DNA from 4 places in the Streptomyces sp. NPDC092370 genome. Region 4 is predicted to be linked to each of the others. Evidence: riboswitches for the same ligand, from Rfam matches in the RefSeq annotation. Region 4 holds a riboswitch; each other region holds the start of a gene.
What was found. Region 4 has a riboswitch for cyclic di-AMP ahead of ACIQHQ_RS16905 (M23 family metallopeptidase). Riboswitches for the same ligand answer to the same signal wherever they lie in the genome.

Region 1 (7,055 bases), on a different contig from region 4:
GCGCTCACCGAGAAGTACGAGATGCTCGCCGAGGTCCGCGGCCGCGGCCTGATGATCGGCATCGAGTTCGGCCGGCCGAAGTCGCTGAAGCTCCGCAGCCGCTGGACCATGCTCCAGGCCGCGCGCAAGGGGCTCTTCGCCCAGATGGTCGTCGTGCCGCTGCTGCGGAAGCACCGCATCCTCACCCAGGTCTCCGGCGATCACATGGAGGTCATCAAGCTGATTCCGCCGCTGATCATCGGCGAGCGGGAGGTGGACCGGTTCGTCGACGCCTTCACGGCCGTGATGGACGACGCGCACAACGGCGGACTGGTGTGGGACTTCGGCAGGACGCTCGTCCAGCAGGCGATCGCCAACCGCTGAGCCACCGCTCCTTTTGCCTGTAAGGCAAGAAATTTGCCGCTGAGGCAAAGGTTCGGCTGAATGGAGGCATGAGCTCCTCCGAGACCGAGCGGCCCCACGGGGCCGACTCGCCGGGCGAACCGGCGGCCGGTGCGCTGCCCGCCGTCGCGCCCCGGCTACGGGCACTGAGACGGCAGGCCTCCCTGACGCTGGAGGCCGCGGCCCGCTCCGCCGGGCTGTCGCCCGCCCACCTCTCCCGCCTGGAGACCGGGCAGCGCCAGCCCTCGCTGCCGATGCTGCTCGCACTCGCCCGGGTCTACGGTACGACGGTCGCCGAGCTGCTCGGCGAGACGGTCGCCGGCCGGGACGCCGTCATCCCCGCGGCCGGTAGGGAACCGACCGAGGCGGGCGGCTGGACGTACTGGCAGGCCGGTGCCCCCGGCCGCGGGATGCAGGCCCTTCGCGTCCACGTCCCCTACGGCTCCCAGGGCGACGTCGTGCGCGTCCATCCCGGCGAGGAGTGGCTCCACGTGCTGCGCGGCCGGCTGCGGCTGCGCCTCGGTGACACCACCCACCGGCTGGCGGCCGGCGACAGCGCCCACTTCGACTCGCTCACCCCGCACCGGATCGCCGCCGAGGACCACGACGGCGTCGAGCTGCTCTTCGTCCACACCCTGCTGCAGAGCCCCACGGCCGCCCTGTGCCTGGGCCCCACCCCCAAAGAGGTGTCATGAGCGACATGGAGGAGAAGTTTCCCCGCGCCCTGTGGGTGAGGCTGTTCGTCTACCTCATCGCCGGCCACATCTTCGCCGCGTTCGTGTACCTGCTGTTCGAGGTCGGGGCGAAGTAGCCCCTGCCCGGGCGGCGCCTCAGTCGAGGAGCCGCTCGCGCAGCCGCTCCCGGGTCTCCGCACTGAGCCGCAGCCCCTTCTCCAGATAGGCGTCGACCCCGCCCCAGGTCTCCTCGATGGTGCCCAAGGCCGCCTCCAGGTATTCGGCGCGCGCGTCGAAGAGGGGACTGAGCAGCTCCATGACCTCGGGGGAGTAGGCCGAGGCGGCGGAGCTGGAGCGGTGCACCTTGTAGCGGCGGTGCTTGGCGTTCGACTTCAGGTAGTCCTCGACGATGGCCTCGCGCTCCACGCCCACCGCGAGCAGCGTCACCGCGATGGACAGACCCGCGCGGTCCTTGCCCGCCGCGCAGTGCATCAGCGCGGGGACGCTGTCCTGCGCGAGCGCGTGCAGCACCCGGGAGTGCTCGCCCGTGCGCTCCTTCACGATCATGCGGTAGGAGGCGATCATCCGGTCCGCGCCCTTGCCGTCCGCGAGGATCGCGCGCAGCTGGTCCAGGTCGCCGTCACGGACCATCTTCCAGAACTCGGCGCCGTCGGCGGGGTCGCTCAGCGGCAGGTTCACATTGCGCACGCCGGGCAGCTCGACGTCCGGCCCCTCGAGCTTCTGGTCGGCCGCGTTGCGGAAGTCGAAGATCGTGTGCAGGCCCAGGGTGGTCAGGAAGGCGGCGTCCTCCCCGGTCGCGTGGGCGAGATGGCCGCTGCGGAACAGCACTCCGTGCCGCACCCGCCGGCCGTCCACGGTCGGAAGTCCGCCCACATCACGGAAGTTGCGCACTCCGGCCAGCTCGGGCTCGGTCGACGGGACCTGCTGTGTCACGAGGGCTCCTCCCCTTCGGCGCCGCCGGCGCGGCTCGTCGACGGGCGTCACTCGACGATACGACATGCCTGCCTGGGGCAATGAGTTGTCCACAGGCGTTGCCCGGAGCCCCCGCGGCCCTCGATGATGTTGCCGCCTGGTCGGACCTGGTCGGGCTTGTTCGAATCTGTGAGGGCATGATGCTGGACATTTCCGAAGACGGTCGTACGTGGGTGCTCTCCGGGCCGGCCAGCAGCTACGCCGTCCATGTCACCGACCGGGACGAGCTGCTGCACCTGCACTGGGGCCCCCGAATCGGCCTCGCCGATGCCGAGGCGCTCGCGGTGCGGCCGCTGCCGGACTACCGGCCCTTCGAGTCCCCGCTCGACGGGCGCGAGGAGTACCCCGTCGAGGGGGGTCCGCGTTTCGTCCGACCCGCCTTGTCCGTGCGCACGGCCGAGCGGCGCGGCACCGAGTGGGTCTTCGAGGGGCACGACACGCAGGACGACGAGCTGCGGCTCCGGTTCCGCGACGGTGACCTGGCCGTCACGCTGCACTACCGGGTGCGCTCCGGGGCGGACGTCGTCGAGCGCTGGGTGACCGTGGACAACCGGGGACCGGCCGTCGAGCTGCTGCGCGCCGACTCCGCGACCTGGACCCTGCCCGACCGGGAGGCCTGGCGGCTGTCGCAGCTGCACGGCCGCTGGGGTGCCGAGTCCCGGCTGACGCGCTCTCGCCTGACTCACGGGGAGAAGGTCATCGGCAGCCGCCGCGGCCACACCTCCCACCAGCACCTGCCCTGGGTCGCCCTCGACACCGACGCCACCGAGGAGCACGGCGAGGTCTACGGCTGCGCCCTCGGCTGGTCCGGCTCCTGGCGCATCACCGTGGCCCAGCTCCCCGACGCCCGCGTGCAGATCACCGGCGGGGCCGGCCACGACGACTCCGGCCTGCTGATGCTCGGCACGGGGGAGTCGTACACGACCCCTGTCTTCGCCGGGCTCTGGAGCGACGGTGGCTTCGGCGGGGCGAGCCGCGCCTGGCACGCCTATCAGCGGGCGCATGTGATCCCGGACGCCGAGCAGGACCGGCCGGTGCTGTTCAATTCCTGGGAGGCCACCGAGTTCGACATCTCCGAGGAGCAGCAGCGGGCGCTCGCCGAGCGGGCCGCCGCCCTGGGCGTCGAGCTGTTCGTGGTCGACGACGGCTGGTTCGGGGCGCGCACCAGCGACCGGGCCGGGCTCGGCGACTGGACCCCCAACCCCGACCGCTTCCCGGGCGGGCTGAAGCCGCTCGCCGACCACGTGCACGGCCTCGGCATGCGGTTCGGCATCTGGGTCGAGCCCGAGATGGTCAACCCGGACAGCGAGCTGTACCGGGCGCACCCCGAGTGGGTGCAGTACCAACCAGGACGGAAGCGGACGGAGTTCCGCAATCAGCTCGTCCTCAATCTGGCTCGCGAGGACGTCCGGGAGTACCTGTGGGAGCAGCTCGACGGGCTCCTCTCCGGCGCGCCGGTCGACTACGTGAAGTGGGACTTCAACCGCTGCTTCACCGACGCAGGGTGGCCGGGCGACCCCTACCCGCAGCGGCTGTGGGTCGACCACGTGCACGGCCTGTACGCCCTGCTGGACCGGCTGCGGGCCGCCCACCCCGGCGTGGCCTTCGAGTCCTGCTCTGGCGGCGGTGGCCGGATCGACCTCGGCGTGCTGAGCCGTACGGACCAGGTGTGGACCTCCGACAACACCGACCCCCTCGACCGGCTCGCCATCCAGCACGGCTTCAGTCAGCTCCATCCGGCCCGGGTCATGGCCGCCTGGGTCACCGACAGTCCGAACGCCATGCTCAACCACCGGGCCAGTTCCCTGCGGTTCCGGTTCGTCAGCGCCATGGCCGGGGTGCTCGGGGTCGGCGGCGACCTCACGAAGTGGACACCGGAGGAGCTCGCCGAGGCGGGGCGGTGGGTGGGGCTCTACAAGGAGATCCGGCCCGTGGTGCAGCGCGGCGACCTGTACCGGCTGCGGCCCCCGGAGGGCGGGCTGAGCGCCGTGCAGTACGTCCTCGGTGAGGAGACCGTCGTCCTCGCCTGGCTCCAGGCGCAGCACTACGGTGAGCCGGTACCGGCGCTGCGGCTGCGTGGCCTCGACCCGACAGCAGTGTACGAATGCCTCGAAACGGGCGAAGTTTACCGAGGGGCCGTACTGCTGCATCACGGACTGCGGGTCGGCCTGAGCGGAGATTTCGACGCCACTGTCGTCCGCCTTGAGCGCAAGTAGACGTTCTGTCCGGATAGAGAGTTCCGTCCGCTAAGGGGTAACGTGCCCCGATCGTAAAGGGGATGAGGTCGGGGTGCGTGACCATCGTCATATTCGTGACGATGTGTTGTCGCCATGTTCACGTAATTCCCACAACAGCAAGGGCCATTGAGGAAAGCGGGAGATCGGTAATCCACGCTCGGTGACGGCACTTGCGTCAGCGCGTCGAGACAAACACCGTCACGGGCAACCGCAAGCTTGTCCCATTGCGTCTTGGTCGCTTACGTTCCACACCCATCCGGACGGACGCCTAATCCTGCCGCCGCCCGGAGCCCCACACACTGACCCGACGTACGGCAGGAGCGGGGGACCCACAGGTAAGACGCCTGTTCCGGTTCCCGGAACGGCTTGGGGTTAAGTCGCACCTCGGCGCGACCGGGCATCTCCAGCCCGCACCCGACAGCTCACCTCGCAGGCGACGGAGAGGAATTCGTCATGCCCGCGAAGGGTAAGCACCGCCGTCCCAAGACCCAGCGTTTCACCCGCTCCATCGCCGTCGCCGGAACGGGCGGGGCCGCTCTCGCCCTGCCGCTCATGGGGGCCGCCGGCGCCCACGCCGCCACCCCGCAGTCGGCTCCGGAAAAGGCCGTCCAGTCGGCTCCGGCCGCCGACAAGAAGGCCGCCGAAAAGGCCACCGGTGCCCGCACGTACACCGTGAGGGCCGGCGACTACCTCGCGAAGATCGCCGACGATCAGAACGTCAGCGGCGGCTGGAAGAAGCTCTACGCGGACAACCGTGACGCCGTCGGCTCCGACCCGTCGCTGATCCACCCGGGCCTGAAGCTGTCGATCGGCAAGAAGGCGGCGAGTGCGCCGAAGGTCTCGGCCCCGTCCGCGCCGAAGGCCTCGGCCCCCAAGCCGTCCGCCGCCGAGTCGGCCCCGAAGGCGGAGACCGCCGCGAAGCCGGCCGCCGCCAAGCCCGCCGCCGCCAAGCCCGCCGCCGAGAGCAACTCCAGTGGCTTCACCCTCCCGGTGGCCGGTGCCACCGTCAGCACCCCGTACCGCATGTCCGGCAGCATGTGGTCCAGCGGCTACCACACCGGTGTCGACTTCGTCGTCCCGACCGGCACCTCCCTCAAGGCCGTCGGCGCGGGCACCGTCGTCTCCGCCGGCTGGGGCGGCGCCTACGGCAACCAGGTCGTCATCAAGCTCGCCGACGGCTACTACGCCCAGTACGCCCACCTGTCCCAGCTCTCCGTCTCGGCCGGCCAGACCGTGACCGCCGGGCAGCAGGTCGGCCTGTCGGGCGCCACCGGCAACGTGACCGGACCGCACCTGCACTTCGAGATCCGCACCACGCCGGACTACGGCTCGGACGTGGACCCGGTCGCCTTCCTGCGCTCGCACGGCGTCTCCGTCGGCTGACCGGCCGCACGACCACCTGCCTGACACGCGACCGAAGGCCGGACCCCGATCCCCGGGTCCGGCCTTCGGCGTATGCGCTCGCCGACCACCCCCGAGGGGCGACAAGGGATCGACAGGCGACGGGAGTTGGGGCAGAGTGATCCCGTCCGGTGTGCAAGCGCTTTCCCCGGTCTTCCCGGTGGATCCCCAGGAGCTGTGTCCCGTGTCGACCACCCGCAGAGCGTTCGGAGCCCTGGCCGCCGGAGCCGCCCTGGCGGCCCTCGCCCCGACGGCCGGCGCGCGGGCCGCGTCCCGTCGTCGCCGCCTCGTCGCCCGCGACGACTTCTGTCACGGTCTCGGGCAGTGGGTGACCGAACTCCAGGACGGCGGCACCGTCTTCGCCTCCCGCGGCACCCTGGAGATCGACGTGCCGAGCGGCGCGACTGTGTGGTTCAGACAGCGGCTCGAAGGGCCGTACGTGCTCGAATACACCGCGACCCCGGTCTCCGCGGGCGGGGTGAACGACCGGGTCTCGGACCTCAACAACTTCTGGAACGCGACCGACGTCCGCTCCCCGGACGATCTCTTCGCGACACCGCGCGCCGGGGCTCTCGACGAGTACGACCACCTGACGACGTACTACGCGGGCTACGGCGCCAACCACAACACCACGACCCGGCTGCGCCGTTACGTCGGTCAACCCGGTGTCCGCCCCCTGGTCTTCGACTACACGGAGCCGCTGCTGGTGCCGGGCGAGCCGAACCGGGTCCGGATCGTCTCCGATGGCTCCACGGTCCAATGGTGGAACAACGGACGACCCGTCTTCGGTTACACCGACCCGCAGCCGTACACGAGCGGGCACTTCGCCTTCCGGACCGTCTGGAGCCATTTCCGTATCAGCGGATTCCGGGTCTGGCGGCTCACCCCGAAACATCCCTGACAAGCAGTGTATTCCGGAGTTGGCGAACCCTTGAGGAGTGGCTTATCTCACCGCCAGTCAACTCTTTCCTACGGTCGCGTAGGTCACATTCGAAGGTGAATCATGGACTGCTGTGGCAGACGATTCGAAGAGTGACAGCAGAGCAGTGATCGGGTCGTACGTAGCGGTGGGGGACAGCTTCACCGAGGGCGTGGGTGATCCCGGCCCCGACGGGGCGTTCGTCGGCTGGGCCGATCGGTTCGCCGTCCTGCTCGCCGACCGCAGGCCCGAAGGCGACTTCCAGTACACCAATCTCGCCGTACGCGGAAAGCTCCTCGACCAGATCGTGGCGGACCAGGTTCCGCGGGCCATCGCCATGGCCCCGGACCTCGTCTCGTTCTGCGCCGGGGGCAACGACATCATCCGGCCCGGCACCGACCCCGACGAGGTCGCCGAGCGCTTCGAGCGGGCCCTGGTCCAGCTCACCGC
Region 2 (7,055 bases), on a different contig from region 4:
CGCCCGACCACCACCCCTGGTGGAGGCGCCGTGCGCCGCACCTGTCGTTGCAATCTCCACGGGAGGTCTCCTTGCACCGCCGCCGTCGCACCGCGCTCGTCCTCACCGCAGCGATCGCCGCCGCGGCACCCCTTCTCACCGCCTGCGGGAACGACGCGCATCCCGGGGCGGCGGCCGTGGTGGGCGGCCAGCGCATCACCGTCTCCCAGCTGGACGAGCGGGTCGGTGAGGTACGCGCGGCCCAGCGGGCGGCCGTGCAGAACGAGGCCCAGTACCAGCAGGCCATCGCCAGAACCGGCACCCTCACCCGTGACACCTTGCAGACCATGGTCCTGGACCGGGTGCTGCACCGCGCCGCCGAGGACGCCGCAGTGAGCGTCTCCCGCAAGGAGATCCAGCAGATGCGGTCCGGCCTGGAACAGCAGGCCGGCGGCGCCGAGGCGCTGGAGACGACCTGGCTCCGGCAGTACGGCATCCCGCCGCAGCGCCTCGAAGAGAACCTCCGCCTCCAGCTGGAGGCCCAGAAGCTCGCCCAGAAGCTCGGCACGACCACCGACCGTCCCGAGTTCTGGAAGGCCCTCTCCGAGGCCTCCAAGGACCTGAACATCGACCTCAACCCCCGCTACGGCACGTGGGACGTCCAAAAGAGCAGCCGCGCCGACGCCAAGACGCCGTGGGTCCGGGACGTCACGACGGCCCAGACCCAGCAGGGCATGTAGGAGCAGGGGCGGCATGCGGGGCACCCGCTCCCGGGGCCCTGTGGATGGCTTGGAGGGCTGACGGCGACGTGGGATAGCTTCGAACCGTGAACGCCAACAGCCCCGCAGCCACCCCGGGCCCCGAGCGGACCGCTCCCGACGCGGCCGCCGCCCCGGGCCGCATCATCCTGCTCACCACCAGCCACCGCGTCGCCCCCGGCCTGCTGTCCTGGCCCGCCTGGCAGGCACTGCACGCGGCGGACCGGGTGCTGTGCGCGGACGGCGCCCACCCGCAGCTGCCGTATCTGCGCGAGGCGGGGGTCCCGGTCGACGAGGCGTCCCCCACCGCCCAGGAGCTGGTCGGCGCCTGCTCCGGGGGCCGCACGGTGGTCGTGGTGGCGACGGGCGAGGGTGAACCGGTCCTGACGGACGGGCTGGCCCGCCTCGCCGGTACCGGCCGTATCGCCATGCCCGAGCTGGAGCTGCTGCCCGCTTCCTACGACCTCCCGGGCGCCCGGCTCCTCGACCTCGTCCAGGTCATGGACCGCATCCGCGTCGAGTGCCCCTGGTCCTCGCGGCAGACCCACGAGGGCCTGGCGAAGTACGGCATCGAGGAGGCGTACGAACTCGTCGAGGCGATCGAGGAGGGCGATCGCGACGAACTGCGCGAGGAGCTCGGTGACGTCCTCCTCCAGGTCGTCTTCCACGCCCGCATCGCCGAGGAGGGCCGCCCGGAGGACGGGGAGGAGCCCTTCTCCATCGACGACGTGGCCGGCGGCATCGTCGCCAAGCTGATCCACCGCCATCCGCACGTCTTCGGCGACGCGACGGCCACCACCCCCGAGGAGGTCAAGGAGCACTGGCTGCGCACCAAGGCGGTCGAGAAGCAGCGCGCCTCGGTCACGGAGGGCATTCCCCTCGGCCAGCCCGGTCTGGCCCTCGCCGCCAAACTGGCCTCCCGCGCCCGCACAGCGAACCTGGACATACCGCTCCCGCCCGTCGAGGGCATCGGCTACGAGCTCCTCGCCCTGGCCGTCCGCGCCGAGTCCGAGGGCGTGGACCCGGAGGCGGCCCTGAGGGCGGCGGCCCGCGCCTACCGCGACGCGATCAGGCAGGCCGAGGGCTGAACGGGAGGGAGCAGGGGAGCGGGACGGGAAGCGGCGGGAAGCCGGATACGGTCGACGCGTGACCGACCAGCCCCAGCCCCGCACCCCCACGACCGCGCCCGAGCTCTTCACCTGGGAGTTCGCGAGCAACCCCTACCCCGCCTACGCCTGGCTCCGCGAGCACAGTCCCGTCCACAAGACGCGGCTTCCCAGCGGCGTGGAGGCCTGGCTGGTCACGCGGTACGCCGACGCCAAGCAGACCCTCGCCGACCACCGGCTCTCCAAGAACCCGGCGCATCACGACGAACCGGCGCACGCCAAGGGCAAGACCGGAATCCCCGGGGAGCGCAAGGCCGAGCTGATGACGCATCTGCTGAACATCGACCCGCCGGACCACACCCGGCTGCGGCGACTGGTGTCCAAGGCGTTCACGCCCCGCCGGGTCGCCGAGTTCGCGCCACGGGTGCAGGAGCTCACGGACACCCTCATCGACGGGTTCGCGCGGAAGGGGTCCGCCGACCTGATCCACGAGTTCGCCTTCCCGCTGCCCATCTACGCCATCTGCGACCTGCTCGGCGTCCCGCGTGAGGACCAGGACGACTTCCGAGACTGGGCGGGCATGATGATCCGTCACCAGGGCGGTCCCAGGGGTGGCGTGGCGCGGTCGGTGAAGAAGATGCGCGGCTACCTCGCCGACCTCATCCACCGCAAGCGGGAGGCGCTGCCCGCCGAGCCCGCCCCCGGCGAGGACCTCATCTCCGGTCTCATCCGCGCCTCCGACCACGGTGAGCACCTCACCGAGAACGAGGCGGCGGCCATGGCCTTCATCCTGCTGTTCGCCGGTTTCGAGACAACCGTGAACCTGATCGGCAACGGCACCTACGCCCTGCTCACCCACCCCGAGCAGCGCGCCCGGCTCCAGGCGTCCCTCGCCGCCGGGGAGAGCGGGCTCCTGGAGACCGGCGTCGAGGAACTCCTGCGCTACGACGGCCCCGTCGAGCTCGCCACCTGGCGGTTCGCCACGCAGCCCCTCACCCTCGGCGGGCAGCACATCGACGCGGGCGACCCGGTCCTGGTCGTCCTGGCCGCCGCGGACCGGGACCCGGAGCGGTTCGCCGACCCGGACGTGCTGGACCTGTCCCGCCGCGACAACCAGCACCTCGGTTACGGCCACGGCATCCACTACTGCCTGGGCGCCCCGCTCGCCCGCCTGGAGGGCCAGACCGCCCTCGCCACCCTCCTCACCCGCCTCCCGGACCTCCGCCTCGCGGCGGACCCGGCCGAGCTGCGGTGGCGCGGCGGCCTCATCATGCGCGGGCTGCGCACCCTGCCGGTGGAGTTCGCAGCGGTTGAACATGACGAAACATCAGAGCTGTGATCTTCACGTGATCTACGCGGCATTAACTTGTGACAAGTGATCTCCTGCCGATACGTTCACCCATCAACGCGGCCGGGATGCCGGACGCGTCGGTCACCGCTGTCGTGTGAAAGGTCTCCGTATGCTCTCCGGGAACGGTCGGCACCGTCGCCCCCGCCAGGCTCCGGCGCTCCTCGTGGCGGCCGGAGTGACCGGCTCCGCCATCGCGATCCCACTCCTCGGGGCCTCCGGTGCCAGCGCGGCCGACGGCACGACCTGGGATCGGGTCGCGGACTGCGAGACCGGCGGCGCGTGGAGCCAGAACGACGGCAACGGCTACTACGGCGGCCTGCAGTTGTCCCAGGAGGACTGGGAGAACTACGGCGGCCTCGACTACGCCGCGAGCGCCGACCTGGCCAGTCGCTCCCAGCAGATATCCGTGGCCGAGAGAATCCTCGCCGACCAGGGGGTCGGCGCGTGGCGTACCTGCGGCCTGCTCTCCGGCCTCCCGCAGGACAAGGGGGCGGAAGCGTCCGACTCGTCCGCATCATCCGGCGAGGTGGACTCGTCCGGTTTGCTCGGCGGCTCCGAGCCGTCCCCTTCTTCGGAGCCTTCCTCAAGCCCTTCGTCGTCGCCTGACGGGCGGTCGACCCAGGAGGATGAAACCCCTAAGTCGGACAAGTCATCTGATTCCGCACCTCAGGAGCGGGGGCGGGAGCAGGATCAGAAGTCCGGCAGTTCCCCCTCCGCCGCCCCCGGGGGTGACGAGTCCGGCAACTCACGCCAGGGCGGCGACTCTTCGGCCCTGACGGACACCGGCTCCGGCCGCCACCGAGGCCCCAGTGCCGAGGAGGACTCCGCGTCCGCGAACGGCAGCGAGGGCTCGTCCTCGGGCCGCCACGCCTCGCGCGGCGACGACGCCTCCCGGGGCTCGTCCGAGGGCTCCTACATCGTCGGCGTGGGCGACAGCCTCTGGTCCATCGCCGACTCCCTTGACGTCGACGGCGGATGGAACTCCCTCTACGACGGGAACGAGCAGACCGTCGGTGGCGACCCGAACCTCATCCTCCCCGGTCAGACGCTCACGACAGGGGTCGAAGCGGACGAGAGGTAGCCGTTCGGGCAGTGCGGAAACGAGGGCCGAAGTCGTCCCGAAAGCGGGTGAGTTCACGTCACGTTTCGCACCGAATGTCCCGTATAAGGCCCGTGAGAGATAGATCTCAGAAGCCCTGATCGTCTTTGAAATTCCGTGGATCGCGTGTCTACGGTCGTGACTGCTCGTCACCGCGAGCCCCGGCTGCCGCAACGCCGAATCCTGCCAGCGGCCGTACGGGAACAGTCGTCGCGTCAAGCGCCGTAGGCAGGAGCGGGGGACCCAAGGTAAGTGCCCGACCGGCCGGTTGTGCCGGAAGGGCTTGGGGTGAAGCCGTGTCCCGGGAGGGGCGCGGCCGGGCAACTCAACCGGCCCGAACCCGACAGCTCACCTCGCAGGCGTCGGTGAGGGGATCTCTCCATGCTGTTTTCCGGTAAGGGCACGCACCGCCGTCCGTCCAAGGCCGCTCGCGCCATCGCCATCGCCGGTGTCACCGGTGCCGCCGTCGCCGCCCCGCTGATGGCGGCCGGTAACGCCTCCGCCGCCACCGCCTCGGAGTGGGACGCCGTCGCCCAGTGCGAGTCCGGCGGCAACTGGTCCATCAACACCGGCAACGGCTACTACGGCGGTCTGCAGTTCTCCGCCTCCACCTGGTCCGGCTACGGCGGCACCAAGTACGCCTCCACCGCGGACCAGGCCACGAAGGCCCAGCAGATCGAGATCGCCGAGAAGGTCCTCGCGGGCCAGGGCAAGGGCGCCTGGCCGGTCTGCGGCAAGGGCCTGTCGAGCGCCGGCTACACCGGCGGCGGTTCCTCCAGCGACTCCGGCAGCTCCTCGCAGCAGAGCCAGCAGAGCCAGCAGAGCACCGAGACCCGCCAGACCGAGCAGCAGCCGGCCTCCCGCTCCGACGAGCGCCCGGCCGCCAAGAAGACCGTCACCACCCCGACCGGCAAGAAGGTCAAGAAGGGTGACGGCGAGTACAAGGTCGTCAAGGGCGACACCCTGAGCTCGATCGCCACGGCGGAGAAGGTCAAGGGCGGCTGGGAGAAGCTCTACCAGCTGAACAAGGACATCGTCGAGGACGCCAACCTCATCTACCCGGGCCAGCAGCTGCACCTGAAGTAAGCAGCGGCCGGCCGGACCCGCCCAGGGTCCTCGTGCTCCCCGCCCCGGTGCGTCATCCCCCGTACGCGCCGGGGCGGGGTTTTTTCGGCAACCGGCTTTGTTCCGTTCGGAAACAATTTACTCTCGGTTCTGTCCATGGGGTGGGCGACCCGGTGGCCGATCGCCCGGAGCCGGTTAGGCTCGTGTCGCGAGCCACCACGGGCCCGCACCTCGCCGGGTCCACGGGGCCCGCGTCCCGCGTCACATGAAGAAGGAGATGCTCGTGCCGTCCATCGACGTCGTCGTAGCCCGGGAAATCCTGGACTCCCGAGGCAACCCCACGGTCGAGGTCGAGGTCGGCCTCGACGACGGCAGCACCGGCCGTGCCGCCGTCCCGTCCGGCGCCTCCACGGGCGCCTTCGAGGCCATCGAGCTCCGCGACGGCGACTCGAACCGCTACCTCGGCAAGGGTGTGGAGAAGGCCGTCCTCGCGGTCATCGAGCAGATCGGCCCGGAGCTGGTCGGCTACGACGCCACCGAGCAGCGCCTGATCGACCAGGCGATGTTCGACCTGGACGCCACCGACAACAAGGGCTCGCTCGGCGCCAACGCCATCCTCGGCGTCTCGCTCGCCGTCGCCCACGCCGCCTCCGAGGCCAGCGACCTGCCGCTGTTCCGCTACCTGGGCGGCCCCAACGCGCACCTGCTGCCGGTGCCGATGATGAACATCCTGAACGGCGGCTCGCACGCCGACTCCAACGTGGACATCCAGGAGTTCATGATCGCCCCGATCGGCGCGGAGTCCTTCTCCGAGGCCCTGCGCTGGGGCGCCGAGGTCTACCACACGCTGAAGAAGGTCCTGAAGAGCAAGGGCCTGGCCACCGGCCTCGGCGACGAGGGCGGCTTCGCCCCGAACCTCGGCTCCAACCGCGAGGCCCTCGACCTCATCCTCGAGGCCGTCAAGGAAGCCGGCTACACCCCCGGCGAGCAGATCGCCCTGGCGCTCGACGTCGCCGCCTCCGAGTTCTACAAGGACGGCGTTTACACCTTCGAGGGCAAGGAGCGCTCGGCGGCCGAGATGACCGAGTACTACGCGGAGCTCGTCGACGCGTACCCGCTCGTCTCCATCGAGGACCCGCTGTTCGAGGACGACTGGGAGGGCTGGAAGACCATCACCGACAAGCTCGGTGACAAGGTCCAGCTCGTCGGCGACGACCTGTTCGTCACCAACCCCGAGCGCCTGGCCCGCGGCATCGAGGAGGGCGCCGCCAACGCCCTGCTGGTCAAGGTCAACCAGATCGGCTCGCTGACCGAGACCCTGGACGCCGTCGAGCTGGCCCAGCGCAACGGCTTCAAGTGCATGATGTCCCACCGCTCCGGCGAGACCGAGGACGTCACCATCGCCGACCTGGCCGTCGCCACCAACTGCGGCCAGATCAAGACCGGTGCCCCGGCCCGCTCCGAGCGCGTCGCCAAGTACAACCAGCTGCTGCGCATCGAGGAGATCCTCGACGACGCCGCGGTGTACGCCGGCCGCAGCGCCTTCCCGCGCTTCAAGGGCTGACCCCGGCCACACGAGGCAGCGTCGTACGTACGTCCCCGTACTCGGTCCCGTACCGTGTCCGGGGACGTACGCGCGTAGGACGGTGGAGCGGGAGGCGGACAGATGGCCGTGAAGGACCGGGACCGGTTCTCCA
Region 3 (7,055 bases), on a different contig from region 4:
CGGGTGCTATGGGGCGCATATATGCGTCAGTGGCCCGGTGTCGGGCGGTCTCCGAGCCCCTGATTAGGCTCCGGCCCCATGGACGTACTCATCCACCTCTTCGTCGGCCTCCACATCATCGGCATCGCCTCGCTCCTGGGCGGCTTCCTGACCCAGATGAAGGCGATGGGCGAGGGGACCGCACGCTACACCCCCGCGATGCTGCACGGCGCGCTGACGATGCTGGTCACCGGTGTGATCCTGGTGGGCCTCAACCAGGCCGACGACCAGTCCGTGAACAACGTCAAGATCGGCGTGAAGCTGGCCCTGCTGATCGTGATCCTGGGCCTGGTCTACGTGAAGCGGGACGACGAGAAGGTGGACAAGGGCCTCTTCGGCCTGGTCGGTCTGCTGACGACGGCGAACATCTTCATCGCCGTGCTCTGGACCTGATCCGGGAGCGCCGAGCGCGGGCCGAGGCGAGCGCCCAGGCCGTGCACCCGACCCAGGCGGCCACCGCGACCCACAGCAGCGCCTCTCCGGCGACGCCGAGCCAGGGGGCGTCCAGGGCGTCGGCGACGGCCAGGGCGGCCGCCGCCGTCACGACCGCGGCGAACACCGTCGACCAGCGCCGCACGTCGTACTGGTGCCGGGGCCAGAAGAGCTCGGCGAGGAACAGGGCGACGCACGCGATCAGGGCGAGCACGAGCAGCGTGACGGTCGTCGTGCGCAGGGAGTCGGTGTTCTCCTCGTTCCACAGGTACAGGTGTGCGCTGTCGGCGCTGAGGAGCTTCGCCCCGGCCAGTGAGGAGAGGGCGAGGGCGCCGGCCGCGAGCCAGTGATCGCCGCGCCCTTCCTCCACCTGCCGGGGCTGGAAGCGGAACAGTGCGAGGCAGTAGAGCGCGAGGCCCAGCCAGAACAGGACCAGGGCCGCGTGGGCGAGCCAGGCCACCGCATCCGCAGCGGCGAGCGTGGCGCCGAGCACGGCGAGGCCCTGGGTGGCCACGCAGCGCAGGAAGACCGTTCCGCGCCGCCCTGTGGCCTGCACGCCGAGCAGCGCCGCCCAGAGCAGCATGGCGAGTGCCAGCAGCGCCTCGGCGAGCGGCTGCGGACCGGTCGCGGAGAAGCCGGTGCCGAGCACGGCGGTCGTCGCCACGGTGGTGAGCGCCGCCGCCATCTCCGCCCGCCACTCGCCGTGGGCCCGCTGGGCGAGGCCCGTGGCCGCCACCAGCCAGGCCGTACAGGCCAGAGCGAGGGTGATGCGGGAGAGGACCTCGTAGCCCGCCGAGTCGAGACCGACCGACACGACACCGGTCGCCAGCGCATACGTCGCCCACCAGGTGGCAAACGGGGAGGGACCGGACATGGTGCCGATGCTAGTGCCGCGGCAGGCAACGTTCGCCCCGTCGCGACGCCCGGCACGCTCCCTTGAGCTCTGCGAGCAGGGGGCACCCCCACTCGCCGCACCGGCCGAAAACCCAAGCGCATCCCGTACGAGGACGTCCGGCCGGCACTTTCCCGAGCTCTTCGAACAGGGGGCACCCCCAGAGCACGCACCGGACGCCGCGCCTCAACGGGCAAACGTTGCCTGCCGCGGCACTGGAGGGCGTCGGACGCGCGAGGAGAGGGGCACGCGCACGTGCCCCTCACATCGCGACGAGACCGCTCAGGCCGGCCGCACCACGCTGTGGACGGCCGACTCACCGTCGTAGAAGATCGACTCCTCGCGCACGTACGTGCCGGGCTTCGGGGCGTGGATCATCATGCCGTTGCCGATGTAGATCCCGACGTGGGTGACATCGTCGTAGAAGAAGACAAGGTCGCCGGGCTGGGCCTGGGAGAGCGGGACCGTGGTGCCGGCGTCGACCTGGTCGTAGGTGGTGCGCGGCAGGTCGACGCCCGCGGCCTTCCAGGCGGCCTGGGTGAGGCCGGAGCAGTCGTAGGAACCGGGCCCGACGGCGCCCCACACGTACGGCTTGCCGATCTGGGCGCGCGCGAAGGCGAGCGCCTTGTCGGCCTTGGTGGCGTACGAGGAGTCGGCCGGGACCGTCGAGGTGGACGAACCGGAGCCCGACGGCCCCGACGACGAGCCGCCCTCCTGCTGCCGCGCGGCCTCTTCCTGTGCCTGCTGCCGCGCGGCCTGCTGCCGGGCCAGCTCGTCGGCCTTGCGCGCGGCCTCCTCCCGCTGCTCCCTCTCGATCGCCGCGAGCCGCGCCTTCTCCTCGGCGGTCAGCCTCGACATCAGCTCGCGCGCGTCCGCGAGCTTGCGCTGGACGGTGGCCTTGGCCGTCTTCAGATCGCCCTGCGACTCGGTGAGCGTCTCCAGGCTCTCGGTGGCCTCCTGACGCTTCTTCATCGTTTCGGACTGCTGCGTGACGTAGTCGTCGACCGCGACCTTCTGACGGCCCGTCATCCGGTCCATCAGCTGGGCCTGGTCGAAGTAGTCCTGCGGGGTGTCCGCGAGCAGGAACGTCGCCGTGTCCGGGGCGGCGACACCGGTGCGGTACTGGGCGGAGGCGTAGGAACCGAGCTGATCACGCGCCTCGTTGAGCTTCTGTGTGCGCTGGGCCACGTCGTCCAGGAGGGTGTCGACGCGCTTGCGCTGCTTCGCGGTCTTCTCCTTGGCCGCGTTGTACTTGTCGGTCGCCGACTCGGCCTGCCGGTACAGGTCGTCGACCTTCTTCTCGACTTCCTCCAGGCTGGGCTTGCCGTCGGCCTCGGGAGTGGCGTTGGCCGACTGGGACAGCAGGGCCACGGAGGTGAGGGCCGCCGTTGCGAGGGCGGGGGTCCGTATGCCTGCTACGCGCGTACCCGTAGGACGCGACTTGCGGTGCGACGCCAAGGGAGGCGACTCCTTCCACGTTCCGCCTACCGGGTTAGCTGTCGGGTTCGGGCGGATGGTTCGGAAGGGTTGCCCTACGGCCTTCTCCGCACAGGGAGTCGGGCCGATTCACCCCAGGTTCACGGTTGGGTCCCCGGCTCCGGCTGCCGCTGCGGCACACCGGACTCGGCGGAGGCCGCGCGGCCCGGCGACGTTCGCCGGTGGGGGTCATGCGGCCTGGTCGCACCGTAGCCAATTCGTGTGGCCCCTGTGAAGGTTGATGGGTGATATGCCCGATACATTTTCGTGACCTCCCCCATGAGCGTTGCGCACAGTGACTGATCGAGGGAGTTTGGTCATGAGTTATCCGCAATTGGATCAGGCGTAGCAGCCTGTGATCATGCCGTCATGCAGGGCGATAACGCGCCGCCGGATGGCCGACGGGAGCCCGTGCGCGCGGCGATGTTTCCAGGGCGGCGGCGGGCTGTCAGTGGGGCGCCCTAGACTCGGAGAGCGATGAGCAGCCTCTTTGACGACAACTTCCTGGCGAACCTCCAGGCCCAGCGGGGCCCCGCGGACGAGCCCTCGCCGCCACCCGAGGACGATCACGTACCGGAGTCGATTCCGGACGATCTGTTCGGCGGGAAGTTCGACCTGCCCCCGGACCGATGGGGGTCCCCCCGCTCGAGCGGAGCCGAGAGCGGGGGAGGCTACTACCGGGACGGCGCCCCCCGCCCGGTGGTGGACACCGCCACCCTCCTGGAAGGGCTGAACGACAACCAGCGCGCCGCCGTCATCCACTCCGGCTCCCCGCTGCTCATCGTGGCCGGCGCCGGCTCCGGCAAGACCCGCGTGCTCACGCACCGCATCGCCCACCTGCTCGCCGAGCGGGACGTGCACCCGGGCCAGGTCCTCGCGATCACCTTCACCAACAAGGCCGCCGGCGAGATGAAGGAGCGCGTCGAGCAGCTCGTCGGCCCGCGCGCGAACGCCATGTGGGTCATGACGTTCCACAGCGCGTGCGTGCGCATCCTGAGGCGGGAGAGCAAGAAGCTCGGCTTCACCTCGTCCTTCTCGATCTACGACGCCGCCGACTCCAAGCGTCTGATGGCCCTGGTCTGCCGCGACCTGGACCTCGACCCCAAGCGCTTCCCGCCGAAGTCCTTCAGCGCCAAGATCAGCAACCTGAAGAACGAGCTGATCGACGAGGAGGACTTCGCCGCCCAGGCCACCGACGGCTTCGAGAAGACCCTCGCCCAGGCCTACGCCATGTACCAGTCGCGGCTGCGCGAGGCGAACGCCCTCGACTTCGACGACCTGATCATGACGACGGTCAATCTGCTGCGCGCCTTCCCGGACGTCGCCGAGCACTACCGCCGACGCTTCCGCCACGTGCTGGTGGACGAGTACCAGGACACCAACCACGCCCAGTACGCCCTGGTCCGCGAGCTGGTCGGCACCTGCGAGCACCCCGTCGACGTACCCCCCGGCCCGGACGACGTGCCGCCGGCCGAGCTGTGCGTGGTGGGTGACGCCGACCAGTCGATCTACGCCTTCCGCGGCGCCACGATCCGCAACATCCTCCAGTTCGAGGAGGACTACCCGGACGCGACGACGATCCTCCTGGAGCAGAACTACCGCTCCACGCAGACCATCCTCAGTGCCGCCAACGCGGTCATCGAACGCAACGAGTCCCGCCGCCCCAAGAACCTGTGGACCAACGCGGGCGCGGGCGCCACGATCACCGGTTACGTCGCCGACACCGAGCACGACGAGGCTCAGTTCGTCGCCGACGAGATAGACCGCCTCACGGACGCCGGAGAGGCCAAGGCCGGCGATGTCGCCGTCTTCTACCGCACCAACGCCCAGTCCCGTGTCTTCGAAGAGGTCTTCATCCGCGTCGGGCTGCCCTACAAGGTCGTCGGCGGCGTCCGCTTCTACGAGCGCAAGGAGGTCCGGGACGTCCTGGCCTACCTGCGGGTGCTGGCCAACCCCGAGGACTCGGTGCCACTGCGCCGGATCCTCAATGTCCCCAAGCGGGGCATCGGCGACCGCGCCGAGGCGATGATCGACGCCCTGTCCCAGCGGGAGAAGATCAGCTTCCCGCAGGCGCTCAAGCGCGTCGACGAGGCGTTCGGCATGGCCGCACGCTCCACCAACGCCGTCAAGCGGTTCAACACACTGATGGAGGACCTCCGCACCATCGTCGAGTCCGGCGCCGGACCGGCCACGGTGCTGGAGGCCGTCCTGGAGCGCACCGGATACCTCGCCGAGCTCCAGGCCTCCACCGACCCGCAGGACGAGACCCGGATCGAGAACCTCCAGGAACTCGCCGCCGTCGCCATGGAGTTCGAGCAGGAGCGCGGCGAGGAGGAGCAGAGCACCCTGTCCGACTTCCTCGAACAGGTCGCGCTGGTCGCCGACTCCGACCAGATCCCCGACGAGGAGGACGGCGACGGCGTCATCACCCTGATGACCCTGCACACCGCCAAGGGCCTCGAGTTCCCGGTCGTCTTCCTGACCGGCATGGAGGACGGCGTCTTCCCGCACATGCGCGCCCTCGGCCAGGCCAAGGAGCTGGAGGAGGAGCGACGCCTGGCCTACGTCGGCATCACCCGTGCGCGCGAGCGGCTGTATCTGACACGGTCCACGCTGCGCAGCGCCTGGGGCCAGCCCTCGTACAACCCGCCCTCCCGGTTCCTGGAGGAGATCCCCGCCACGTACGTGGAGTGGAAGCGGACGGGTGCGACCGGGCCGGCGTCCTCCGGGCCGGTCTCGGCGGTGGCGGCCTCGCTGTCCTCGTCCCGCTCCCGCTCGTCGGCCTCGGGCGCCTCCGGTTTCGCCACGCGGCGCACCTCGGAGAAGCCGGTGGTGTCGCTCGCGGTCGGGGACCGGGTCACGCACGACCAGTTCGGGCTCGGGACCGTCGTCGCGGTCAAGGGCACGGGCGGCAACGCCGAGGCGACGATCGACTTCGGAGACACCAAGCCGAAGCGGCTGCTGCTGCGGTACGCGCCGGTGGAGAAGCTGTAGCCCGGTGAGATGAGCCGGTGAGGCTCCCGCTCACCCGATGAGCGGGGGCTGCCGGGACGCTACGCCGGGTCGATGCCGTGGCTGCGCAGCCACGGGAGCGGGTCGATCGCCGAGCCGCCGCCCGGACGCACCTCGAAGTGCAGGTGTGGGCCGGTGGAGTTGCCGGAGTTGCCGGAGCGCGCGATCGGATCGCCGGCCTTCACGGCCGTACCCGAGGGGACCGTGTAGGTGGAGAGGTGGCAGTACCACGTCTCCGTGCCGTCCTTCGCGGTGAGGATGAGCATGTTGCCGTACGCGCTGTTCCACTGCGTGCGCACGGTGCCGTCGGTGGCGGCCATCACGGTCGTGCCGTACGAGACGGGGAAGTCGATGCCGGTGTGCAGGGACATCCAGTTGATGCCGGACTGGCCGTAGTAGGCGCTGAGTCCGTGCCGCGCGACCGGCAGGGCGAACTTGGGACGCAGCCGCTCCTTGCGGGCCGCTTCCTCCGCCGCCCGCTTCTTCTCGGCCGCCTGCTGGGCCTTGAGGTCGATGCGCTCCTGCGTACGACTGGCCCGGTCGGCGAAGTCGTCGGCGCCGGCGGCGAGGCTCTGCAGCTGGGTGTCCAGCTTGTTGTTGGCAGCGGCAGGCTTGACGGGCTGTGCGTCCGCCGCGGTCGTCCGCGCCTCGGCGGCGCTGTCGTCGGCGAAGCTGCCGACGGAGGCGGCGGCGATCCCGGCGACACCCATCACGCACGCCGAGGGCACCGCGATGGTCATCAGCGCCGAGCGTTTGGGGGGCGTACGGCGGCGGGAACGTGACCCGGCGCGCGAGGCCGCCCGCGGTGACGGAGCGAGGTCGACGTCCTCCTGGCCGTCCAGGAGGGGGGCGACGACGGGCAGTTCGCCGGTGGCGGCCGGTTCGTCGCCGTCCCCGGCGGGGTCCTGGTAGCCGGCCCCGTCGGACTCGTCGTAGGCGGCCTGCTCGAACGTCGCGGTCTCGTGCTGGTCGAAGGTTTCGGCAGAGTGCTCGTACGCCTCGGGGGAAGGCGCGGCGGTGCCGTCGGAGTTCCACTGCGTGGCGTCGTAGGCGCCCGTGTCGAAGGTCTGCGTGCCCCAGTCCCACTGTTGGGTGTGGTCGGCGGGGTTGCCGGACTGGTCGGGCTGGAGCCAGGCGCCTGCTTCCCACTGCCCGGTGGCGTCGGGAGACGGGGCCGGTGACGGGATGGCCGACATCGGCTGCT
Region 4 (7,055 bases):
CGGGTGTGCGCGCCCAGGCGGTCCTCCGCGACGGAACCCTGGTCGACGACTTCCTGATCCGCGAGGGCCCTCGCGCGGTGCACGTCCTGAACGCGCCGTCGCCCGCGGCCACGGCGTCCCTGCCGATCGGCCGGGAGGTGGCACGGAGGGCACTGGCCGCGCTGTGAGCTCTCCGGACGCCCGGCGACCCCGCCGAGCCCGGTCGCTCCCGCACCCCGGCGGCAGACGCAGGCACCCCCACCGGCGGGTACGCACCGCACCACCGCCGTAAAATCGAGGGCACTGTGTCTGACTCCGTGAACCCCCCCGAAGACCCGCACCCGCACGCGCACGCCCACCCGCAGGCGCCCGGGGACTCCGTCCGGCGTACCCGGGCCAAGGGAGAGCCGCGCTTCCCCTACGGGCCCAAGGCCGATCCCGCCGGGTCGCACTTCGAGCGGCGCATCCGGAGTTTCCAGCCGCGGCGCAGCCGCGTCACCGCCGGCCAGGCGGACGCGCTGCAGCGCCTGTGGCCCAAGTGGGGCCTCGACATCGACGGCCGGGCCCTCGACCTGCCCGAGCTGTTCGGCAACGACAACCCCGTCGTCCTGGAGATCGGCTTCGGCATGGGCGAGGCCACCGCCCAGATGGCCGCCGCCGACCCCGCCACGAACATCCTCGCCGTCGACGTCCACACCCCCGGCCAGGGCAACCTGCTCAACCTCGCCGACCGCAACGGCCTGTCCAACATCCGGGTCGGCAACGGCGACGCCATCATCCTCCTGCGCGAGATGCTCGCCCCGGCCTCCCTCGACGGTCTGCGCGTCTACTTCCCCGACCCCTGGCCCAAGAAGCGGCACCACAAGCGAAGGATCATCCAGCCCGACTTCCTCAGTCTCGCCGCCACCCGCCTCAGGCCCGGCGCGATCCTCCACTGCGCCACCGACTGGGAGCCGTATGCCGAACAGATGCTCGATGTCCTCACGGCACACCCCTACTTCGAGAACACGCAGGCCGACGGTGGCTTCGCGCCGCGCCCCGACTTCCGTCCGCTGACCCGTTTCGAGGGCCAGGGACTGGACAAGGGACATGTCGTGAACGACCTCCTCTTCCGTCGCGTACAGCACGTGAACCAGTCCCCCGCCGGCGCCTGACCACCCCTGGCACCTCTCCCGCCTGCGGACAGCGCCCATCCGTCGTTAGGGTCAATGCCGTGGCCACCAGCCCCCCACACCCGTCGTACCCCAGCGGTCCCACCGACGGCGCGCCCTTCGTCGGCTCAGGCACAGCCGGCTCCTCGCGGCCCGCCCACTGGTGGCAGCGCGCCTGGGTGCGCTACGGCGCGCTGAGCACGCTCCTCGCGATATCCGGCCTGGTCATCCTCGCCCTGGTCCGCGAGGAGACCGGCACGGAGGGGTTCCTGGTCGGGCTGGGGCTGGCCGTCCTCCCGGTGCCCCTGCTGATAGCCGCGTTCCGCTGGCTGGACCGGGTCGAGCCCGGCCCCTGGCGGAACCTGCTGTTCTGCTTCGCCTGGGGCGCCTGCGCGGCGGCGCTGATAGCGATCGTCGCCAACAGCTTCGCGACGAGATGGATAGCGACGGCGACGGCGGACCCGTCCAGCGCTGACACCCTGGGTGCGACGGTGATAGCGCCGGTGGTCGAGGAGTCGGCCAAGGCGGCGGCCGTCCTGCTGGTCTTCCTCTTCCGTCGCCGCGACTTCACCGGCATCGTCGACGGCGTCGTCATAGCCGGAGTGACCGCCACCGGCTTCGCGTTCACGGAGAACATCCTCTACCTGGGCACCGCCTTCGGCACCGACCAGCTCACCGGCGGCACCGGCATCGCGTCCGTCACGGCGGCGACCTTCTTCGTGCGCATCATCATGTCGCCGTTCGCGCACCCGCTGTTCACGGTCCTCACCGGCATCGGCTTCGGCATCTCCGCCATCTCGGCGGAGCGCCGGCGTCTGCGCCGCGTCGCCTTCCCGCTGTCCGGGCTGCTGCTCGCGATGGGCATGCACGCGATGTGGAACGGCTCGTCGGCGTTCGGCGAGTACGGGTTCTTCGCCGTGTACGCGGCGTTCATGGTGCCCATCTTCGGGCTGCTGACGTGGCTGGTGATCTGGACCCGGCAGCGGGAGCTGAAGACCGTGCGGGCGGAGCTGCCCGCCTACGCCGTGGCCGGCTGGCTGACCCCCGCCGAGCCGTTCGCGCTCGGCTCGATGCGGGCCCGGCGGATCGCCCGCCAGTACGCCCGCCGGCACGCGGGCAGGGCGGCGGCCCGGGAGGTGGCGCGGTACGAGGCGTACGCGACATCGCTGGCATTCCTGCGGCACCGGGCCCGGCGGGGCGGCACCGGCTCCGGCTTCGCCGTGCGGGAGGGGGAGCTGCTCGGCGAGTTGTGGCGGCGCCGGGAGGTGGCCCGCCCGGCACTGGACCACGCGGCCCGGATCACGGCCCCTCCGGTTCCGGTGGTGGCCCCGCCCTGGCCGGTGTACGGCGTGCACGGCTACGGCCACCAGCCGGCGCCCTACCCCGCGTACAACCCGTACCGTTTCTGAGGGCTCAGGCCGAGGCCTGAGTGAGCCGATCGAGCTGGGCCTGCGAGAAGGTCGGCTCTCCGACGCCGGCCAGTGCGGCCGGCTGCTCCACCGTCCGTGCGGAGGCGATCGGCGCTGCCACGGTCGGCCGGGCGGCGAGGCGGGCGAGGGCCGGCGCGGCCACGGGGACGTCCTGCTCAGCGGCAACGACCGCAGGGGAACCTCGTTCCACCAGGGATGCGAAGCTCCCGCCAACACCGCGCCGGAAAACCGGCGGCCCTGACGTCGAGGGGTCGTCGTCAGGGCCGCCGGTGCTGCAACGGATCTGTGCGGCTTACGGGTTCAGTCCCTTGCCCCGCAGCCACGCCATCGGGTCGATGCCGCTCGCGGATCCACCGGAGTGGACCTCCAGGTGGAGGTGCGCCCCGGTGACGTTGCCGGTGGCGCCCACGCGGCCGATGACGTCGCCGGTGCTGACCTTCTGGCCGACGCTGACGCCGATGGACGACTGGTGCGCGTACCAGATCTCGGTGCCGTCATCGAGGGTGAGGACGGTCTTGTAGCCGTACGAGCCGTTCCAGCCCGCCTCGGTGATGGTGCCGCTGTGCACCGCCTTGATCGGCGTGCCCGTGGGGGCGGCGAAGTCGAGGCCGGTGTGGTAGCCGGAGGACCAGTAGGCACCGGCCTGGCCGAAGCTGGAGGTGATGGTGTACGAGGAGGTCGGCAGCGTGTACTGCTTGGCGAGGGCGGCGAGCCGCTCGGCCTCGGCCTTCTTCTCGGCCTCCTCCTCCGCCTTCTTCTTGGCTTCGGCGGCCTTGGCCTTGGCTTCCTTCTCCGCCTTGGCGACGGCTTCCGCCGCTGCCTTCTCGGCGGCGGCTGCTGCGTCCTGGGCGGCCTTGGTCTCGATCTGGTCCTGCTGGAGCTCGACCTGCGCCATGATCCGGGCGCGCAGCGCCTCGCCGGCGCCCGCACCGGAGGTGCCCTGCTCGGGTTCCGCCGTGGCGGTGCCGAGGCTGCTGAGCGGGGTGGCGGAACCTTCGGGGGTGTCGTCGTCCGAGATGAGGGAACCCACCGAGGGCAGGTCCGGCACGGAGATGGACACCGGGGGCTTGCCGGTCTGGGCGCTGGCCATGCCGCCGGCACCCACGGCTGCTATGACACCGACGCCGAGGACGGTGGAACTGCGGGCGAGACCTCCGCCGCGCTGCTTGGTGACGCGGTGCCGGCCACGGACGGGACGGATGGACTCCTCGGTGGGGTTCCACTCCTGGAACGGGCCCTCGTCGGTGCGCTGACCGCCGTAGCCGAAGGTGTCGGTGTCGCGCTTCGGCGCGAACGGGGCCGCGGGGGCAGGCCGGTTGGACGCCACGTGGGCGTGCTCCTTTCCTTCCTTCTCGCCTACCGGGTTAGCTGACGGGTTCGGAGCAGGAAGGTCTCCTACGCGCGTATACCCGCCGTGCTTCCACGGTGGCATCCGCGCGATTCACCCCAAGTGGTGGTTCCCCGGTTCCCTTTCGGGATTCGGCGCGTGCGCACGGAGCCGCCTTCTGTGACGGCTGGGACGACCGCGCTGCGTTATCGAACGTTAATGGAGGCGCGAGGGGTATTCCAGCGATTCCACTTGATCATTAACCTTTTTCACGCGGACTTACCTGCCATGACCGGCTTAAATCGGACGAGTTGACCGCATCACAAGTGACTGACGAGTTTTGACGGTGCGTCAGTTGTTATGCGCGGTGGGACGGTTCGCTCACCGACCGTAAGGGACGTCGGCGGTGTGACGAGGAAATGCACCGAGGGCCGGAACCCTTTCGGATTCCGGCCCTCGGCCTTCAGTAGCGGGGACAGGATTTGAACCTGCGACCTCTGGGTTATGAGCCCAGCGAGCTACCGAGCTGCTCCACCCCGCGCCGTTGTGACTCCAGTGTACGCCATCCGCGGGACGGTTCGCGCACACCCACCGCTCAGCCGCCCAAGGTGCCCGCGTGGGTGAGGGTTTCCCGGGCGGTGAACGGGTCGTCGGACCCGGCCGGCCGGGTCCGTACGGCCGGCTTGTGAGCGGCGGGGACGGGCCGGCCGATCCGTTCCCGCCGGGCGTGTGCCGCACGGTCTCGGCGGCCCGGGCCCAGACCGACCCGGCCCAGCCGGCCCGCGATGCACCCTCTCCCCGGTGTGCGGCGCGGCGTGGCCGACCAGGCGTCCATGATCTGCCGGCCTTCTCGGCGTGCCGCCGCTCGGCGGTGACGGCGAACAGCGGGGCCCGTGTGCGGCGGCCAGGGCGTCCTCGCGCTCCGCGGCGCAGCCCCGGCCCTCCGCGTCGCCGGCCGGACAGACGACGGTCTCGTACGCCCCCGGCCCGGTGCCGGTACGAGCCGTACGCGCTGTCCCGCATTGTGAGGTACGCCTCACCGCCGGGGCTGCCGCCCGGCGGTGAGGTGCTCGCGCACGGCATTCGGCCGAGCCCGGCCGACGAGGACACCGGGTGCGCGAAGGGGGTGTCGGGGGGGGAGGGCCGGGCCCATGGTGCGGGCGACCGGGCCGTCGGACCGGCGGGAGGGGACGAGGAGGGCGAGTGCGATGAGCGGCGGCTGGAAGAACAGTGCTGCCGTCCTTCGTCTGCGCGCCGGCCTGATGGCCGCCGCCTCCGCGCCGTCGTCCCGACCCTGGAGGCGGCGCGACCCGGACGGCGGTGCGGACGGGGGATGTGTCGGGCCGATCGGCCCGCACTCAGCCCGGGAGGTGGCGGTTCGGGGCCTTGGCCCGCTCTTCGTGCTCCGGCAGGACGACGACCTGCGCTCCGGCGGCCGAGAGAAGGCCGCTGCCGTCGGCGTCGGCGACGAAGGTGTCCGGCTCCCGCCAGGCCGTGACGACCCGCCGTACGCCCGCGTCGAGGATCAGCCGGGCGCAGGGTGCGGGGCGGGAGGCGCGGCGGGCACAGGGCTCCAGGCTGCTGTACACCGTCGCGCCGGGGAGGCGCGGATCGGCCGGGTCGAGCTTCGCCAGGGCCGCCTCCTCGGCGTGCACGACCGGGTCGCCGGCCTCGCGGGAGTGGCCGCGGGCCAGTTCCGTGCCGTCGGCGGCGACCACCACCGCCCCCACGCTGAACGCCGTGTCCGAGGGCGGGCAGCGACCGGCCAGTTCGCAGGCGAGGGCCAGCCAGTGGTGGTCGGCCGCGGCGGGCAGCGGGCCGGTGCCCGGGGCCGTCGGCTCGTAGCGCATGAGGACGACGTCCTCGATCCGCCGTGACTCCAGCAGCCGGAGGCGGCCGCCCTGGTAGCCGCCGGGGCCGAAGAGGCGGGGCGCCCGGGGGTCGCCCACGAAGAGCGGGGCGAGGACCAGTTGGAGTTCGTCGGCGAGGCCCTGGGTGAGGAGCTGGGTGTGGATCAGGCCACCGCCCTCGACCATGAGCCGGCGTACCCCCCGGACGTCGTGCAGGTGCGTGAGGAGCCGCCGCCAGTCGAGGTCGGGCCCGAGCGGGACGACGTCGGTGGCGAGGTCGAGGGCACGGGCGCGGCCGGCTCCCCGGTCGGTCGTGTAGAGGACCTTCTCACCGCCGGTGTGCCAGAAGCGGGCGTCCGGGTCGAGGTCGCCGGAGCCGCTGACGGTGACCTTCAAGGGGTACTCCGGTTTCCCGGCGGCCGTGCGGGTGGCCCGGCGCGCCTCGGAGTTCACCAGCAGCCGGGGGTTGTCGGCGCGGATGGTGCCGGCGCCGATCAGGATGGCGTCGACGGAGGCCCGGACCTCGTCGACCCGGTCGAAGTCGGCCGGGCTCGACAGGAGCAGGCGGTCGGGTCCGGTGTCGTCCAGGTAGCCGTCGAGAGAGACGGCGGCGGACAGCAGGACGTACGGGTGAGGCATCGGCGCTCCGCGGCTGGTCGGGACGGCGGCACTGGACCGGCTTGGTTCAAGTTTGAAACAAACCTACACTGGCGGCATGACGACTCGCTGGCTCACCCCCGATGAGCAGCGCGCCTGGCGCGCCTACATCGCCGCCTCGCTGCTCCTGGAGGACGCGATCGACCGGCAGCTCCAGCAGGACGCCGGCATGCCGCACCTGTACTACTCCATCCTGTCCGTCCTGTCGGAGTCCCCGGACCGGCGGCTGCGCATGACCGATCTGGCCGAGCGGCTGAAGATCACGCGCAGCCGGCTGACCTACGCGGTGACCCGGCTGGAGAAGGACGGCATGCTGCGGCGCGAGGCCTGCTCCGCCGACAAGCGGGGCAGCGTCGCCACACTGACCGACGAGGGCTTCGCCGTGCTGGAGCGCGCGGCGCCCGGGCATGTCGAGACCGTGCGGAGCTTTGTGTTCGACCGGCTCAGCGAGGAGCAGGTGGGGCAGCTGGAGAAGATCTCCGCGGCGATCGCGCAGGGGCTCCAGGAGGACGGGGCGCGACCGGCGGCGGACGACGTGCCATGGCGGCGGAGGTCGTCGTCACCTTGTGCGTGACGAGACGCGGGTGACGGAATGACGCCGGTGACGCCGGTGACATGGGTGGCGGAATGGCCGGTGACGCGGGTGACGCGAATGACACGG

Region 1: another riboswitch for cyclic di-AMP. It lies ahead of ACIQHQ_RS06960 (LysM peptidoglycan-binding domain-containing M23 family metallopeptidase); the one in region 4 lies ahead of ACIQHQ_RS16905 (M23 family metallopeptidase).
Region 2: another riboswitch for cyclic di-AMP. It lies ahead of ACIQHQ_RS13590 (transglycosylase family protein); the one in region 4 lies ahead of ACIQHQ_RS16905 (M23 family metallopeptidase).
Region 3: another riboswitch for cyclic di-AMP. It lies ahead of ACIQHQ_RS25195 (NlpC/P60 family protein); the one in region 4 lies ahead of ACIQHQ_RS16905 (M23 family metallopeptidase).

What each region holds. Positions count from the first base shown of each region.
Region 1 covers NZ_JBIVQO010000002.1:73,507-80,561, reverse strand. Annotated here, with positions in the region: gene ACIQHQ_RS06985 (aspartate aminotransferase family protein) at 1-363, shown strand, start outside; gene ACIQHQ_RS06980 (helix-turn-helix domain-containing protein) at 432-1,076, shown strand; gene ACIQHQ_RS06975 (DUF6126 family protein) at 1,073-1,192, shown strand; gene ACIQHQ_RS06970 (tyrosine-protein phosphatase) at 1,212-2,009, opposite strand; gene ACIQHQ_RS06965 (alpha-galactosidase) at 2,189-4,264, shown strand; cyclic di-AMP (ydaO/yuaA leader) riboswitch at 4,573-4,734, shown strand; gene ACIQHQ_RS06960 (LysM peptidoglycan-binding domain-containing M23 family metallopeptidase) at 4,739-5,668, shown strand; gene ACIQHQ_RS06955 (DUF6250 domain-containing protein) at 5,871-6,587, shown strand; gene ACIQHQ_RS06950 (SGNH/GDSL hydrolase family protein) at 6,733-7,055, shown strand, end outside.
Region 2 covers NZ_JBIVQO010000003.1:513,535-520,589, forward strand. Annotated here, with positions in the region: gene ACIQHQ_RS13570 (SurA N-terminal domain-containing protein) at 72-719, shown strand; gene ACIQHQ_RS13575 (nucleoside triphosphate pyrophosphohydrolase) at 806-1,825, shown strand; gene ACIQHQ_RS13580 (cytochrome P450) at 1,884-3,182, shown strand; gene ACIQHQ_RS13585 (transglycosylase family protein) at 3,304-4,275, shown strand; cyclic di-AMP (ydaO/yuaA leader) riboswitch at 4,504-4,670, shown strand; gene ACIQHQ_RS13590 (transglycosylase family protein) at 4,675-5,379, shown strand; gene eno (phosphopyruvate hydratase) at 5,642-6,922, shown strand; gene ACIQHQ_RS13600 (septum formation initiator family protein) at 7,025-7,055, shown strand, end outside.
Region 3 covers NZ_JBIVQO010000008.1:343,919-350,973, forward strand. Annotated here, with positions in the region: gene ACIQHQ_RS25185 (hypothetical protein) at 79-432, shown strand; gene ACIQHQ_RS25190 (hypothetical protein) at 410-1,345, opposite strand; gene ACIQHQ_RS25195 (NlpC/P60 family protein) at 1,646-2,821, opposite strand; cyclic di-AMP (ydaO/yuaA leader) riboswitch at 2,829-3,002, opposite strand; gene pcrA (DNA helicase PcrA) at 3,317-5,833, shown strand; gene ACIQHQ_RS25205 (M23 family metallopeptidase) at 5,893-7,055, opposite strand, start outside.
Region 4 covers NZ_JBIVQO010000005.1:18,214-25,268, forward strand. Annotated here, with positions in the region: gene lhgO (L-2-hydroxyglutarate oxidase) at 1-167, shown strand, start outside; gene trmB (tRNA (guanosine(46)-N7)-methyltransferase TrmB) at 285-1,133, shown strand; gene ACIQHQ_RS16895 (PrsW family intramembrane metalloprotease) at 1,193-2,539, shown strand; partial or broken gene ACIQHQ_RS16900 (aldo/keto reductase) at 2,544-2,726, opposite strand; gene ACIQHQ_RS16905 (M23 family metallopeptidase) at 2,853-3,887, opposite strand; cyclic di-AMP (ydaO/yuaA leader) riboswitch at 3,899-4,055, opposite strand; tRNA gene ACIQHQ_RS16910 (tRNA-Met) at 4,355-4,428, opposite strand; gene ACIQHQ_RS16915 (dihydrofolate reductase family protein) at 5,246-6,376, opposite strand; gene ACIQHQ_RS16920 (MarR family winged helix-turn-helix transcriptional regulator) at 6,453-6,968, shown strand.